DNA from 3 places in the Mesorhizobium sp. P2_D1 genome. Region 2 is predicted to be linked to each of the others. Evidence: predicted binding sites of a transcription regulator. Region 2 holds the regulator's gene; each other region holds the start of a gene.
The links. The regulator LexA, encoded in region 2, represses DNA repair genes until DNA is damaged. The targets are predictions, from matches to a motif close to TGTTCNNNNTGTGTTCNG.
Positions count from the first base shown of each region.

Region 1: the regulator LexA is predicted to act here: its motif matches at 3,564-3,581, upstream of AC1D0I_RS11470 (single-stranded DNA-binding protein).
Region 3: the regulator LexA is predicted to act here: its motif matches at 2,931-2,948, upstream of AC1D0I_RS03615 (DNA recombination protein RmuC).

Region 1 covers NZ_JBFUDZ010000012.1:10,672-15,209, reverse strand. The annotation lists gene uvrA (excinuclease ABC subunit UvrA) at 1-468, opposite strand, end outside; gene AC1D0I_RS11495 (hypothetical protein) at 1,191-1,577, opposite strand; gene AC1D0I_RS11490 (ATP-dependent Clp protease proteolytic subunit) at 1,574-2,179, opposite strand; gene AC1D0I_RS11485 (SRPBCC family protein) at 2,206-2,706, opposite strand; gene AC1D0I_RS11480 (ArsR/SmtB family transcription factor) at 2,721-3,035, opposite strand; gene AC1D0I_RS11475 (cupin domain-containing protein) at 3,081-3,470, opposite strand; gene AC1D0I_RS11470 (single-stranded DNA-binding protein) at 3,682-4,200, shown strand; gene AC1D0I_RS11465 (DUF2306 domain-containing protein) at 4,228-4,538, shown strand, end outside.
Region 2 covers NZ_JBFUDZ010000038.1:30,025-34,562, forward strand. The annotation lists gene AC1D0I_RS23630 (ComEC/Rec2 family competence protein) at 1-1,928, shown strand, start outside; gene lexA (transcriptional repressor LexA) at 1,922-2,659, opposite strand; gene AC1D0I_RS23640 (GntR family transcriptional regulator) at 3,020-3,757, opposite strand; gene kynU (kynureninase) at 3,920-4,538, shown strand, end outside.
Region 3 covers NZ_JBFUDZ010000002.1:219,925-224,462, reverse strand. The annotation lists gene AC1D0I_RS03640 (transporter) at 1-29, shown strand, start outside; gene truA (tRNA pseudouridine(38-40) synthase TruA) at 44-811, opposite strand; gene AC1D0I_RS03630 (GNAT family N-acetyltransferase) at 900-1,409, opposite strand; gene fmt (methionyl-tRNA formyltransferase) at 1,406-2,341, opposite strand; gene def (peptide deformylase) at 2,347-2,877, opposite strand; gene AC1D0I_RS03615 (DNA recombination protein RmuC) at 2,981-4,252, shown strand; gene AC1D0I_RS03610 (GFA family protein) at 4,266-4,538, opposite strand, start outside.

The sequences.
Region 1 (4,538 bases), on a different contig from region 2:
CGGCGCCAGGATGAACAGGCGGGTGCCTTCCTCGACCGCCAGCACACGGTCGACCATCTGGGACACCGTCTGGCTTTCGATCGGCAGGCCGGTGGCCGGCGAATAGGGGATGCCGACGCGCGCGAAGAGAAGCCGCATGTAGTCGTAGATTTCGGTGACGGTACCGACGGTCGAACGCGGGTTCTTCGAGGTCGTCTTCTGCTCGATCGAAATGGCCGGCGACAGGCCGTCGATCTGGTCGACGTCCGGCTTCTGCATCATTTCGAGGAATTGCCGCGCATAGGCCGACAGGCTCTCGACATAGCGGCGCTGGCCTTCGGCGTAGATGGTGTCGAAGGCGAGCGACGATTTGCCGGACCCGGACAGGCCGGTCATGACGATCAGGCTGTCACGCGGCAAGTCGAGATCGACATTCTTCAAATTGTGTTCGCGCGCCCCGCGAATGGAAAGGTATTTATGGTCGGCCATTGCCGGTCGCCGCCTCAGAAGCTGGAATTTCCTGGAATGGCGGGTTTTCCCGGCCATCCCCTATGTAGGTAATTTTGCCGCCACGTCGAGAGACGCCACAATTCCCGACAAAGGCGTTTAACCGTCTTTCGCGTGAACGGGCAAGCGGAAAGAACAAAGGCCGAACACGCTCCTGACAAAGCTGTGCAAAAACTGACTTGTACGTAACCTCCCGGTGATCACGTTTTTCGGTAACCGGCTATTGATGGTTGACGTCCCCGACTCAGGGGCGCAGTGTCCAGAAGTCAACCGAAGCCGGCTGTCTTTCGATGGCCTCGCCGCCAGAGGCGGCCTGCGAGACGCCGCAGGCATCTGCGATTTGTGCTTCGGGACGACACGTCGCAACGGACAAGGGAGTGGAGCCATGACGCCACCGGATCGTCCCCTAGGGTTCCAGTTGTCACTGGAGCCGCGGCAGGCATAAGTGCCAGGGTTTAGCGTTTGCGCCACCCGGCAAACCGTGACCTGCCATATCCCACAAAAATCAGAGACTGCTAGTCGGATCGTCGGCTGAATGCCGCGGAGCATCCGAAATCAAACGCCGGCAGTACACTCCCGGCAAAAATTGGATTTGAGATCCAAAAAGGCCCCGACCGTTTGCGCAAAGCACGGCGGGGCCATTTTCATGCGCGGCTTGTTTTGTCGACCATGGCGCGGCGCACGACGCTGGACAGATCATGCAGTCAGTGGCGCGGCAGCCCGGTGGCGCCAGCGCCGACATCAACTGTGATGCTGCCGGAAATCCTGACATTCGTGTTGCCGATCTTGAACTGGCCGTTCCCATTGCTGGGGGATGCGTCGTCGGGTTCGGGCTGCGGAGCCGGCTTGGCGATGCGATAGTCGCTGGTCACGCCGGGCAGGGCGCCTTTCCGCGCTGCCGGCGAGCTGTCGTCGGCAATGGCGGTGCCGCTCATGGAGCCGGCAAGAGCGATCACGACCACGGCGATGACGCGATGCAATGTTCTGGACGGATGAGTGTCGGTCATCGCCCAGTTATAGGGGCGTGTCGACGAGGCGACCAGACCGGCGTCGTCAAATCTTCGACAGCCGGCGACGCGCTTCAGCCTCACGCGGCCTGTTTGCGCGTATCGAAAACATGGTCGACAAGACCCCAGGCCTGAGCCTCGCGGGCCGTCATGAAGTGGTCGCGGTCCAGCGTGCGCTCGACCTCTTCATGGGTGCGGCCGCAATGCTGCGCATAGAGTTCGGCCATATGCCGCTTTGTCTGGCCGATGCGCTCGGCATGGCGCTGGATGTCGGAGGCCTGACCCTGGAATCCACCCAGCGGCTGATGCAGCAGGATCGTGGCGTTCGGCAGCGAGATGCGACGCCCGGCCGTGCCCGCCATCAACAGAAACGAGGCCATCGACGCGGCAAAGCCCATGCACACTGTCGACACCGGGCAGCTGATGTATTGCATGGTGTCGTAGATGGCGAAACCGCTGGTCACCACGCCGCCAGGCGAGTTGATGTAGAGCGATATCTCCTTGTCGGGATTGTCCGATTCCAGCGACAGCATCTGCGCGCAGACCAACGCCGAGATGTCGTCGTTGATTTCACCGTTGATGAAGATGATGCGCTCGCGCAGCAGGCGCGAGAAAATGTCGAAGGCGCGTTCGCCGCGGCTCGACTGCTCGATCACCATCGGAACCAGATTGGCAAGGCCGCTCATTGTTTCGTCTCCGTCCGTTTCGTTGTTCAGGCCGCGCGCAGCAACAGCAAAGGCGTGTTCGCGGCGGCCGGCCGTCTTGGATTGCGCGACCCCAGCGAAAGGCTGCAGCCGGCGCCGGCCATGGCAACGGCGGGCATTGCCGTTCGGGCAAAACCGTCATGGACGATGCGCAGATGCGTGCCGCCGGAAACGGTGCGGGCGAGTGTGAAGGTGACAATGCTGTCGAGCGGGCTGTCGAGCCCAGCCTGCCGCGCGGCATCGCCTGGCTGCGGCCGCTCGCGCCAGGAATAGCGCAGCAACCGCTCGGGCTCGGCGTCGATGATCTCGCATTCGATCGCCGCGTCCGGCCCGGCGAAGGCAAAACGGCTGCCGGTCTCAGGGCTGATGTCGTTCGGCATCATCCAGGCAGCGAGCAACTCCGGCACGGTCAGTGCCCGCCACACCTTTTCCGGCGGCTCCGGCAGGTCGCACTCAAACTCGATCGCGTCGGGCGCAGTGTTGGTGTCCGCGTGGCTTTGGTCTGTCATTGATCCCATGCTCTTCATTGATCCATGTCCTTCAAAACCGCCTTCAGCCTTTCGATGCGCTCCGGCCAGAAGGTCCGGTAGCGTTCGATCCAGGAGAGCAAGGGGGCAAGCCCTTGCGGATCGGCGCGGTAGTAGGCGTTGCGGCCCGCTCTCCGCTCGACCACCAAGCCAGCGCTGCGCAACACCGCCAGATGCTGGGAGACGGCGGGTTGCGACACCGTCATGCCGTTGCGCAATTCCGAGACGCTCATTTCGCCAGCGGCAAGCTGCTCAAAGACGGCGCGGCGCGTCGGGTCGGCAAGGGCGCGGAAAATCTCTGCTTCGATCATGGCAAAAGCATAAGTCGATACTTATTGATTTGGCAAGCGCTGTTTTTACGAGCTGGTCGGAAGCCAGCGCCTCACCACCCCGGCAGGTCCATCAAACGTCGCCTCGAAGATTGGCGACGCAAGCACAGCGTGGATGTGAAGCGTTCCGGTGCCGACGTTCTTGAACCCGTGTTTCCTGTTCGCGGGAACAACGAGAGACTGGCCCGAAGTCAGGACGTTGTGCTCATCGTCGATCCACATCTCGGCCCTGCCGGCGATAACGGTCAGCACTTCCTCGACGGGATGCCAATGCGTTGGGGCACCTACCGTGGGCTCGACCCATTGCTCGAATATGCAAAGTTGCGATGCACCGTTGCTTGCCGACACATGCATACGCGTTCCCACACCTGCTCGCCATTGCTCGCGTGGCTGGTCCTCATGTGTGACGGAGTTCATTGATTGCCCCCGACCCATTCCCGATTTCATGGAAATTTCGGACCGGAACACTACATCTTGCTGACAAACATTGACAGAACGCCACGGGCGTCATAGAACAAAAAGGGAACAAAAACCTTGTGGGAAAAGCCAGCCATAGCAGGCGGCGATGGTCTGCAGCCTGTAAGGTGCTGCGACAAAAATTTGTTTCGGATGAGCGCGGAGAAATATCATGGCGGGTAGCGTCAACAAGGTCATTCTGGTCGGCAACCTCGGTGCAGATCCGGAAATCCGTCGCCTGAACTCGGGCGAGCCGGTCGTCAACATCCGCATTGCGACGTCGGAAAGCTGGCGCGACAAGAATTCCGGCGAGCGCAAGGAAAAGACCGAGTGGCACAACGTCGTCATCTTCAACGATCAGCTTGCCAAGGTGGCCGAGCAGTATCTGAAGAAGGGCATGAAGGTCTATGTCGAGGGCCAGTTGCAGACGCGCAAATGGCAGGACCAGACCGGCAACGACAAGTACACGACGGAAGTCGTGCTGCAGAAATTCCGGGGCGAGCTGCAGATGCTCGACGCACGCGGCCAGGGTGAGGGCGGTCAGGTTGGCGGCTATGCCGGTGGTGGCAGCAGCCGTGGTTCCGATTTCGGGCAGTCCAGTCCGAGCGAAAGCTTCAATCGTGGCGGCGGCGCCAAGAGCGGCGGTGGCGGTGGTTCGTCGCGCGAACTGGACGACGAAATCCCGTTCTGAGGACAATCAGCCACGGGAGAGGCGGCAATGTCGCTGCAACCGCTGCTTGCCGCCCCTTCTCCGGTTCCCTGGCATGCCTTTGCGGCTTTCGCCGCACTGGCGATAGGGGCCACGCAGCTGGCGCTGCCGAAGGGAACGCCGCGCCATCGCATTGCGGGCTATGTCTGGGCCGCGCTGATGCTGGTCATCGCCGTCTCGAGTTTCTGGATTCATCAGATCCGCCTCGTCGGTCCTTTCAGTCCGATCCATCTCCTGTCGATCCTGGTGCTGGTCGCCGTACCGCTGGCGGTGTGGCACGCGCACAATCATCGCGTCGCCAAGCATCGCAAGTCGATGAT
Region 2 (4,538 bases):
TGACCGGCCGCGTCGTCTCGCTTGACCGAATGGAGTCCGGCCGCATCCGGCTGACCATCGACGTGACGTCGACAGCCAGGCCGAAATTGCGCTATGCGCCGGAGCGGATTCGGCTTTCGGCACGAAAGATCCCGGCAGAGATAACCCCAGGCTCGCTGGTCACCGGCTACGCCAAGCTGTTGCCGCCCACCGGCCCGGTGCGGCCGGACAGCTACGACTTCTCCTTCGACAGCTATTTCGCCGGCATTGGCGGCAGCGGGTTTTTCCTCGGCAATCCAAAGCTTGTCGCCGGCAATGACGACGACATTCCGCTGTCAGCCCGCCTTGCCTCGGGGATAGAAAATGCCCGTGAAGCCATCGCCGACCATATCAGGGGCAGTATCGGTGGCGCCGAAGGCGAGATCGCCGCGGCGCTGATCGTCGGCGTACGCGCCGGCATTCCCGATGAGATCAACGAAGCGATGCGGCGCACCGGCATCTACCACGTCATCTCCATTTCAGGGCTGCACATGGCGCTGGTGGCCGGCACAATCATGATGCTGATGCGCAGCGCCTTCGCCCTGTTTCCGGACTTTTCCGCGCGCCGGCCAGTCAAGAAATACGCCGCGGCCGCCGCGCTTTTCTCGATCGCCGCCTATCTCGTCATCTCAGGCGTCGTCGTTGCCGCAGAGCGCAGCTTCATCATGCTGGCGGTGATGCTGATTGCCGTGCTGTTCGATCGGGCGGCGCTGACCATGCGCAACCTGGCGATCTCGGCGATCGCGGTCATTTTGGTGTCGCCGCATGAAGTGGTCGGCCCAAGTTTCCAGATGTCGTTCGCGGCGACCGCGGCTCTGGTCGGTGCCTATGCCGGCTGGTCTGATCATCGTGCGGCGAAAACGAAACCGCCGCCGCCACGGCGATCTCTGCCTGGCTTTCTCACCAGAAAATTCCTGTTGGCGATGGGCGGCCTTGCCATGACCTCCATCATCGCCGGTTCTGCCACGGCGCTGTTTGCCATCTGGCATTTTCAGCGGGTGTCGCCGCTCAGCCTGTTCGCCAATCTGGCCATCATGCCAAACGTCTCGCTGGTTGTGATGCCTTTCGCCGTCCTCAGTGCGCTTGCGATGCCCTTTGGCGCCGATGGCCCCTTTCTTTACGTGATGGGCAAAGGCCTGACGGTGATGATCGCCATGTCCGGATGGATTTCCCAGCGCTCGCCGGTCGACGCGGTCGGGTTGATTTCGCAGCAGTCCGTCCTGCTGGTTGCGATTGCCTTGGTCATCGCGACGATGGCCACGACATGGCTGCGGCTCGCAGCCCTTCCGTTCGCGCTTGCCGGCCTGTTGACCGTCTCGGACACGCGCGCACCGGACGTGCTGATCTCGGAGGACGCCCGGCTGGTTGCGCTGCCGATCGGGGGTGGCGAACTCGCCGTCAGCCGGGCACGCCCGAACGAATTCACGGTCGACAACTGGAAACGCGCGCTGACATCCGAGACCATCGTCATACCGGAGGTGTTCAGCAAAGGAGACGGGCAATTCGAGATAGCCGATGCCGCCGAGCTGCCGTCGGGAGCGCCTTTCTATTGCACATCGGGCATTTGTCTCGCCAAGCATCCATCCGGTGCGATCATCGCGCATGTCGAAGACCGAAAGGAGGCCTGGATGGCCTGCGGCTTCGCCGACCTGATCGTCATCAATGACGCCACGGCCTATGACCCCTGTCACAATCCGCTAGTGCTCGTCATCACCAAGCGACAACTGGCCCGCAAGGGTAGCGCGGCCGTCTTCTTCGATCGCCAATCGGCCACCGCGCCTGCGACGATCAGCTTCGCGGTGGACAGCCCATACCGGCCCTGGCACACGCAGCGCAAGTTTTCGCGCGAGGCGAGGGGCCTGCCACCCTACCGCAAACCCGAAAAGCCGGTCGCAAGCCCTGCTCAGTAGCGCCTGATCAGCCCGACGAGCTTGCCTTGCACCTTGACCCTGTCCGGTCCGAAAATGCGGGTTTCATAGGCCGGGTTGGCGGCTTCGAGAGCAATCGAGGCACCCTTGCGGCGGAACCGCTTCAGCGTCGCTTCCTCTTCATCCACCAGCGCCACGATGATCTCACCAGGGCTGGCTGTATCGGCGTTGCGGATGATGACGGTATCGCCGTCGAAGATGCCGGCCTCGATCATCGAGTCGCCCTTGACCTCCAGGGCATAGTGTTCGCCGCCCATGATCATGTCCGGCGGCACCGAGATCGAATGCGTCTGGTGCTGGATGGCGTCGATCGGCACACCGGCCGCGATGCGTCCCATGACCGGGATCGACACGGCGGAAACCACGTCGTCGTCATTGCCGGCCGAAGGCATCCGCGAAGACGCAGGCTTGAGTTGCCGGCCAAGGCCGCCTTGACCGAGGCTGCCCTGGATGACGCTTGGCGAGAACTTCTTTGCCGCGTTGAGGCCTGGCGCGATCGAATCCGGCAGCCGCAGCACTTCCAACGCGCGCGCCCGATTGGGCAGGCGGCGAATGAAGCCGCGCTCCTCCAGCGCCGTGATCAGCCGGTGTATGCCGGATTTGGAGGCAAGGTCGAGCGCTTCCTTCATCTCGTCGAAGGATGGCGGAATGCCGCTTTCCTTGAGCCGTTCGTGGATGAACATCAGCAGTTCATGTTGTTTGCGCGTCAGCATGGCAGCCCCCAGGTTACCCAAAACCAGAATCGGAAAAACAAACCCAGAACAAACACTATCTGTTCCAGTTGTGTTCCGCAACCGTTTAAAGTTTAATGAACTTGTTAAGGCGGCTGAAATTATTCGGCGCCCCGGCAGTGGGTCGCTATCGACGCTTGCCTGCCACCGCCGGGCGCTTGGTTGGATTGAAATTGCTATGGTTAATGGCCTGCTGCCCACCCTGTGTCGGGCTTGGCCTCGGCTAATGCTGGAGCTCGACAAGGGGGCTCGGTTCACTTCACCGGTCGTGGCTCCCGTGAACGAAAGGGAGCCAAAATGCCAACTTTGGCGGAGGAATTGCCCATATCGTTCCTCGCCGCATTACCGCTTGTTTGTGCTGCCGTCGCCGGCATGGACATAGACATGCAGCGTGTAGCCGATGTGGGCAACCATCAGGGTTTTCGCGCGCTCGATGTCGCGATCCAGCGCCGCTTCCATGAGCGCGGTATGATGTTCGATCGCGACGGCCTGGCGCAACGCCTCCATGGCCTCTTCGTGGCCGTACAGGAGACCGGCGGCCGCCCGCAAGGTTGGCGCCAGGCCAAGAAAGCGGTGATGGCGACGCAACTGATCCGCGATCGTGGAGTGGAAGGTCAGCAGCCAGGGGGACGCCGCCGCGCTGAGCAGTGCCGCGTGGAAAGCCTCGTGCTTTTCATCCCATTCGTCGACCACTTCGTCGGACGGGTCGTCGACCGCGGTCCTGCTGCGCGACAGCCGGTAGTGGGCAGCGACGACGGCGTCCTCCCATTCACGGCCGCCTTTCTCAATCGATTCCTGGAGCAGAGGCAGTTCAACCACCAATCTGGCGCGTGACAGATCTTCCAACTCGTTGCGCGAGACCGCGGCGACGGCAAAGCCGCGATTGCTGATGGCGGTCACCAGGCGCTCGGCCTCTAACCGCGAGAGTGCCTCGCGCAGCGGTGTCCAGCCGATGCCGTAGCTGTTGCGCAACGCGCTGAGCTTGAGCGGCGCGCCGGGCTTCAGACGGGTGGTGAGGATATCGCGGCGCAGCAACCTGTAGGCTGCCTCTGTCTTCGAGAAGTGCTCGTCGTCCAGCATTGCCGACCATCCGTACCAATTGGTCGGGTGATTATATATGAAAGCCTTCCATTTCGTAAATTATATATAATGTTTGACAAGACCCAAGGGACTGCCCATGATCGCCTACGGTTTCGCCTGATATGTTCATCTGAGCACGCCCATGCGCGGGGATAGTCGACCATGAATGCAACTCCCGATCTCGCTGCAATCGAGGCGATGGATGCCGCGGACCCGCTGCGTTCCATGCGCGATCGTTTCGTCTTGCCGCAAGGGGTGATCTACCTCGACGGCAATTCGCTTGGCGCGGCTTCTCCCGCCGTCTTCGACGAACTGAACAAGGCCGCCACACAGGAATGGGCGCAGGACCTCATCCGTGCCTGGAACACCGCCGGCTGGTTCGACATGCCGGTCGAGCTCGGCGACCAGCTCGGACGCCTGATCGGCGCCGCGGCCGGTCAGACTGTGGTCTGCGATACGACGTCGATCAATATCTACAAGGTGCTGCATGCGGCGCTCGCGATGCGTCCGGACCGGTCGGTCATCGTCGCCGAGGGCGACAGCTTCCCGACCGATCTCTATATGGCCGAGGGCGTTGCTTCGACGCGGCCGGGTACGGTCCTGCGGCTCGAGGGCGTCGACGCGCCTGATATCGAGGAACTGATCGACGAGCGCGTCGCCGTTATCCTGGTCAACCACGTCAACTACAAATCCGGCCAGTTGCGCGACATGGCGGCGCTGACGCGCAAGGCCCATCAGGCTGGTGCGCTGATCGTCTGGGATCTCTGTCACACCGCCGGCG
Region 3 (4,538 bases), on a different contig from region 2:
AGAGCCTTTCCGGGTTCATCTCGGGATAGAGCCTTATGGGGCTCTATCCTGGATAATCGACGCCCTCGGGATAATCGACACCAATAAGAAAAAGCCCGTCGGGCGGCGCCACCTGGCCGCAGGCGGCGCGGTCGTGCGCATCGAGCGCCGCTTTCAGGTCGGCGACGGTCCAGGCGCCTTCGCCGACACGTTTGAGGGAGCCGACCATCGAACGCACCTGATTGTGCAGGAACGAGCGCGCCGAAGCCTTCACCTCGATCAGGTCGCCCTCTCGGCCCACATCCAGCCGCTCCAGCGTCCTGATCGGGCTGTTGGCCTGGCATTGGGTCGACCGGAAGGTGGTGAAGTCATGCCGACCGAGCAGGACTTTCGCCGCTTCGTGCATGGCGCCGGCGTCGAGCCGTTTCGGCACCCACCACACCTTGCCCTTGTCGATCGCTGCCGGCGCGCGACGGTTGAGGATGCGGTAGACATAATGGCGGCCGGTGGCTGAGAAGCGCGCGTCGAAGCTGTCTGCGACGACCGTCGCCTTCAGGACGGCGATATGTGCGACGGCCATCTGCAGATGTGCGTTGACGGCATCACGCACCTTGTCGCCCGACCACGCCTTGGCGAGGTCGACATGCGCCACCTGGGCGGTTGCGTGCACGCCGGCATCGGTGCGGCCGGCGGCGCGCAACCGGACCTCTTCGCCGCAGAATTTTTCGATCGCCTGTTCGATCGCTTGCTGCACCGAAGGCTGATCCGCCTGGTGCTGCCAGCCGGCAAACAGACTACCGTCATATTCGATGTCGAGGCGAAAACGCGGCATGCTAGAGCATGATGCCGAAAAGTGTGAAGCGGCTTTCGGACGACATCATGCTCTATCTCTTTGAGTTAGAGGCGCATTCAGATGCCGCTTACGCGGCGAGTGCCGACCCGAAGGCCGAGGCGTAGACCAGCCTGCCGGCTTCCGGGGCGTCGCCCCAGGTCAGTGCCTGCAGGGCCTCGCTCTGGTACTCGCTCTCGAACTTTTCGGCGCGGGCATGGGTGTAGCCGAAACGGCTGTAATAGGCCGGATCACCCAGCACCACGGCCAGCGTCTCGCCGGCATCCCTGAGGCGGATATGCGCCTCGCGGATCAGCGCGCCGCCAATGCCGCTGCCATGGAACGAGGGCTCGACCGCCAGCGGCGCGAGCGCCACGGCCGCAAAGTTCTTGCCGCCGCTCTGCACGAACAGTCGCGAAAACAGGATATGGCCGACCACCTGGCCGTCCTCTTCCGCCACCAGTTCGGCAACGGCGTCGCCGCCGGTCACCAGCGCGTCGACCAGTCCGGCCTCCGCCTGCTGGCCGAAAGCGTGTTCCTCGACGAGGCGGATGGCCTCGCGATCCCGCGGCGTCGCCGCGCGTATCGACATCATGCTCATGAGAATTTCATTCCTTTTTCGATCTTGGCCCCGCGCAGGAATTCCGACGCGGCAGCGGGCCTTCCGCCCGCCCGTTGAACTTCGACCAGACTGATCGCGCCTGCCCCGCAGGCGACCGTCAGCCGGTCATCGAGAATTCCTCCCGACTCGCCGGCGCCTTGCGATAGCGTCGAGCGAAGCAGTTTCAGCCGCTCCGGGCGGCCGCCAATTGCAATCTCGGACCAAGCCCCGGGAAAGGGCGACAGGCCACGAATGGTATTGTGCACTTCGCTCGCCGAGCGAGTCCAGTCCAAGCGAGTCTCAGATTTATCGATTTTTTTGGCGTAGGTCACCCCTTCCACCGCTTGTGCGGTAAATGTCAGGGTGTTCCTTTCCAGTCGCGCCAGCGCTTCCACCATCAGTGCAGCACCGACACTCATCAACCGATCATGCAGATCGCCGGCAGTCATATCGGGTTCGATGGCGCATTTTTCAACCATTGCCACCGGGCCGGTGTCCAGGCCCACTTCCATGCGCATCACCATCATGCCGGTTTCGCTGTCCCCGGACATGATCGCGCGCTGGATCGGCGCGGCACCCCGCCAGCGCGGCAAAAGCGAGGCATGGCCGTTGATGCAGCCAAGCCGGGGGGCCTCCAGAACTGCCTTCGGCAGCAGCAGGCCATAAGCGACGACCACTGCGACATCGGCCCGCAGGGCGCGGAAAGCGGCCTGCTCGGCCCCGCCTTTGAGCGATACCGGTGTGCGTGTCTCGATGCCCAGCCGCTCCGCCTCGCGCTGTACCGGCGACGGCGTCAGCTCAAGCCCGCGCCGTCCGGCGGCGCGCGGCGGCTGCGTATAGACGGCAGCAACTTCATGTCCGGCCTCGGCGATGGCACGCAGCGCCGGCACCGAAAACTCCGGCGTGCCCATGAAGATGACGCGAAGGGGCATTTCCCCTATCCCACCATCTTGCCTGGCGCCTTGTCCCTGGCGAGCTTCTTGAACTTCTTCACCACCATGTCGCGCTTCAGCTTCGAGATGTGGTCGATGAACAAGACGCCATTGAGGTGGTCGATCTCATGCTGCAGGCAGGTCGCCATCAGCCCCTCGGCCTCGATCTCCTGCAGCTTGCCGTCGCGGTCGAGATAATTGACCCGCACGGCTGCCGGGCGTTCGACCTCGGCATAGTAGTCCGGGATCGACAGGCAGCCTTCCTCGTAGACGGAGCGCGTGTCGGCGCTGCTCAGGATTTCCGGGTTGATGAAGACATGCGGTGCCGGCGTCTCGTCTTCCTTGGCCAGATCGATCACCAGCATGCGCACCGGTTCGCCGATCTGGATTGCCGCCAGACCGATGCCGGGCGCGTCATACATGGTCGCCAGCATGTCGTCGGCTAATTTGCGCAAAGGCCCGTCGACGCGCTCCACGGGCTTGGAAACCTGGCGCAGGATGGGGTCGGGAAGGATGATGAGCGGCTTGATCGGCATGGCGTTCCACCTAAGACCTCCAGCGAAAAGCGTCAACCGGGGCGCCGGGGCGCCGTTCACGTTTTGATCTGTGCCAGCCCCGCGAATCGGCTATGCTGTCCACATGAATGATCTGACATCCATCCTTTCGGAGCCTGTCGCCCGGCTTGGCGCCTCCACGATCACGCTCGGCCATGCGCTGGCCGTCGGCGCATTGCTGTTTGTCGGCCTGTTCGTGGCGCTTGTCATCGCGCTGTGGCGTTCGGCCAAGGCGCGCGCCGTCGCCGCCGCTGAGGCCGCCGATCATGCCCGCGACGCCGAGGCGCGGATGGCCGGCATTTTGCAAAGCCAGGCCGAGATGCAGGGCCGCATGGGCGCCATCGCCGAAGTGTTCGGAGCACGCCAAGCCGAGCTGACGCAGTCGATCGGCCAGCGCCTCGACGCCATGACCGGCCGCATCGGCCAGACCATGACCGAGCAGACCAAATCCACGCATGAGAGCCTGGCCAAATTGCAGGAACGGCTGGCGATCATCGACACCGCGCAAGGCAACATCCAGTCGCTTGCCGGCCAGGTCGTGCAGTTGCAGGCGATCCTTTCCAACAAGCAGACGCGCGGCGCCTTCGGCCAGTCGCGCATGGAGGCGATCGTTGCCGACGGCCTGCCCCATGGCGCCTACGAGTTCCAGGCAACGCTGTCGAACGGCAGCCGGCCGGACTGCCTGGTGAAGATGCCGAATGGCGCGCCGTCGCTTGCCATCGATGCCAAATTTCCGCTCGAAGCCTGGAACGCCATCCGCGCCGCCGATGGCGCCGACCTGCAGAAGGTTGCTGCCCAGGCCTTCCGCCGCGACATCGAGATCCATGTCCGTGATATATCCGAGAAATATCTGATCCAGGGCGAGACGCAGGACACCGCCTTCATGTTCGTGCCGTCGGAATCGGTGTTCGCCGAGATTCACGAGAATTTCGAGGCCATCGTCCACAAGGCGCACCGCGCCCGCGTCGTCATCGTCTCGCCGTCGCTGCTGATGCTGTCGATCCAGGTCATCCAGGCCATCCTCAAGGACGCCCGCATGCGCGAACAGGCGCATCTGATTCAGGGCGAGGTCATCCGGCTGATGGAAGACGTTGCGCGCGTCGACGAGCGGGTGCGCAAGCTGCAGGTCCATTTCGGCCAGTCGGCCAAGGACATCGACGACATCCTCGTCTCGACGTCGAAGGTCACCAGGCGCGGCCAGAAGATCGAGGCGCTGGAGTTCGGTGAGCAGCCCGACGGTGAGGCTGGCCCCGAAGCCGCATCACGGGCTGCAACCGCGAAGGTCGAGACAGGGACCCGCGTCGCCGATTCGAAGACCGGGCAGCTCAGGCTGAGGGTCGTCGAAGGCGACGACTGACGCCGCAGCGGCGCTACTGCTCCTCCACGGTGGTCATGCCCTGGAATTCCGGCAGCCAGTGCAGCGCTGAACTGTGCCATTTCTGCTGTGTCGGGACCAAATCCTCGCGTTGCCGCGCGGTTCCCGCTCGAATTCCATAGACCTTTGGACCATCTCCAACCGAGGTGGCGTAAAGGTGCGAGCCGCAGTCGGCACAAAAAGCCTGGGCGCGCTTGGCGCCGCTTGCCCCGGTCTTGATATAGATTTTCGGCGTACCGTTGGTGATCCGGTAGTGATCCTCAGGCGC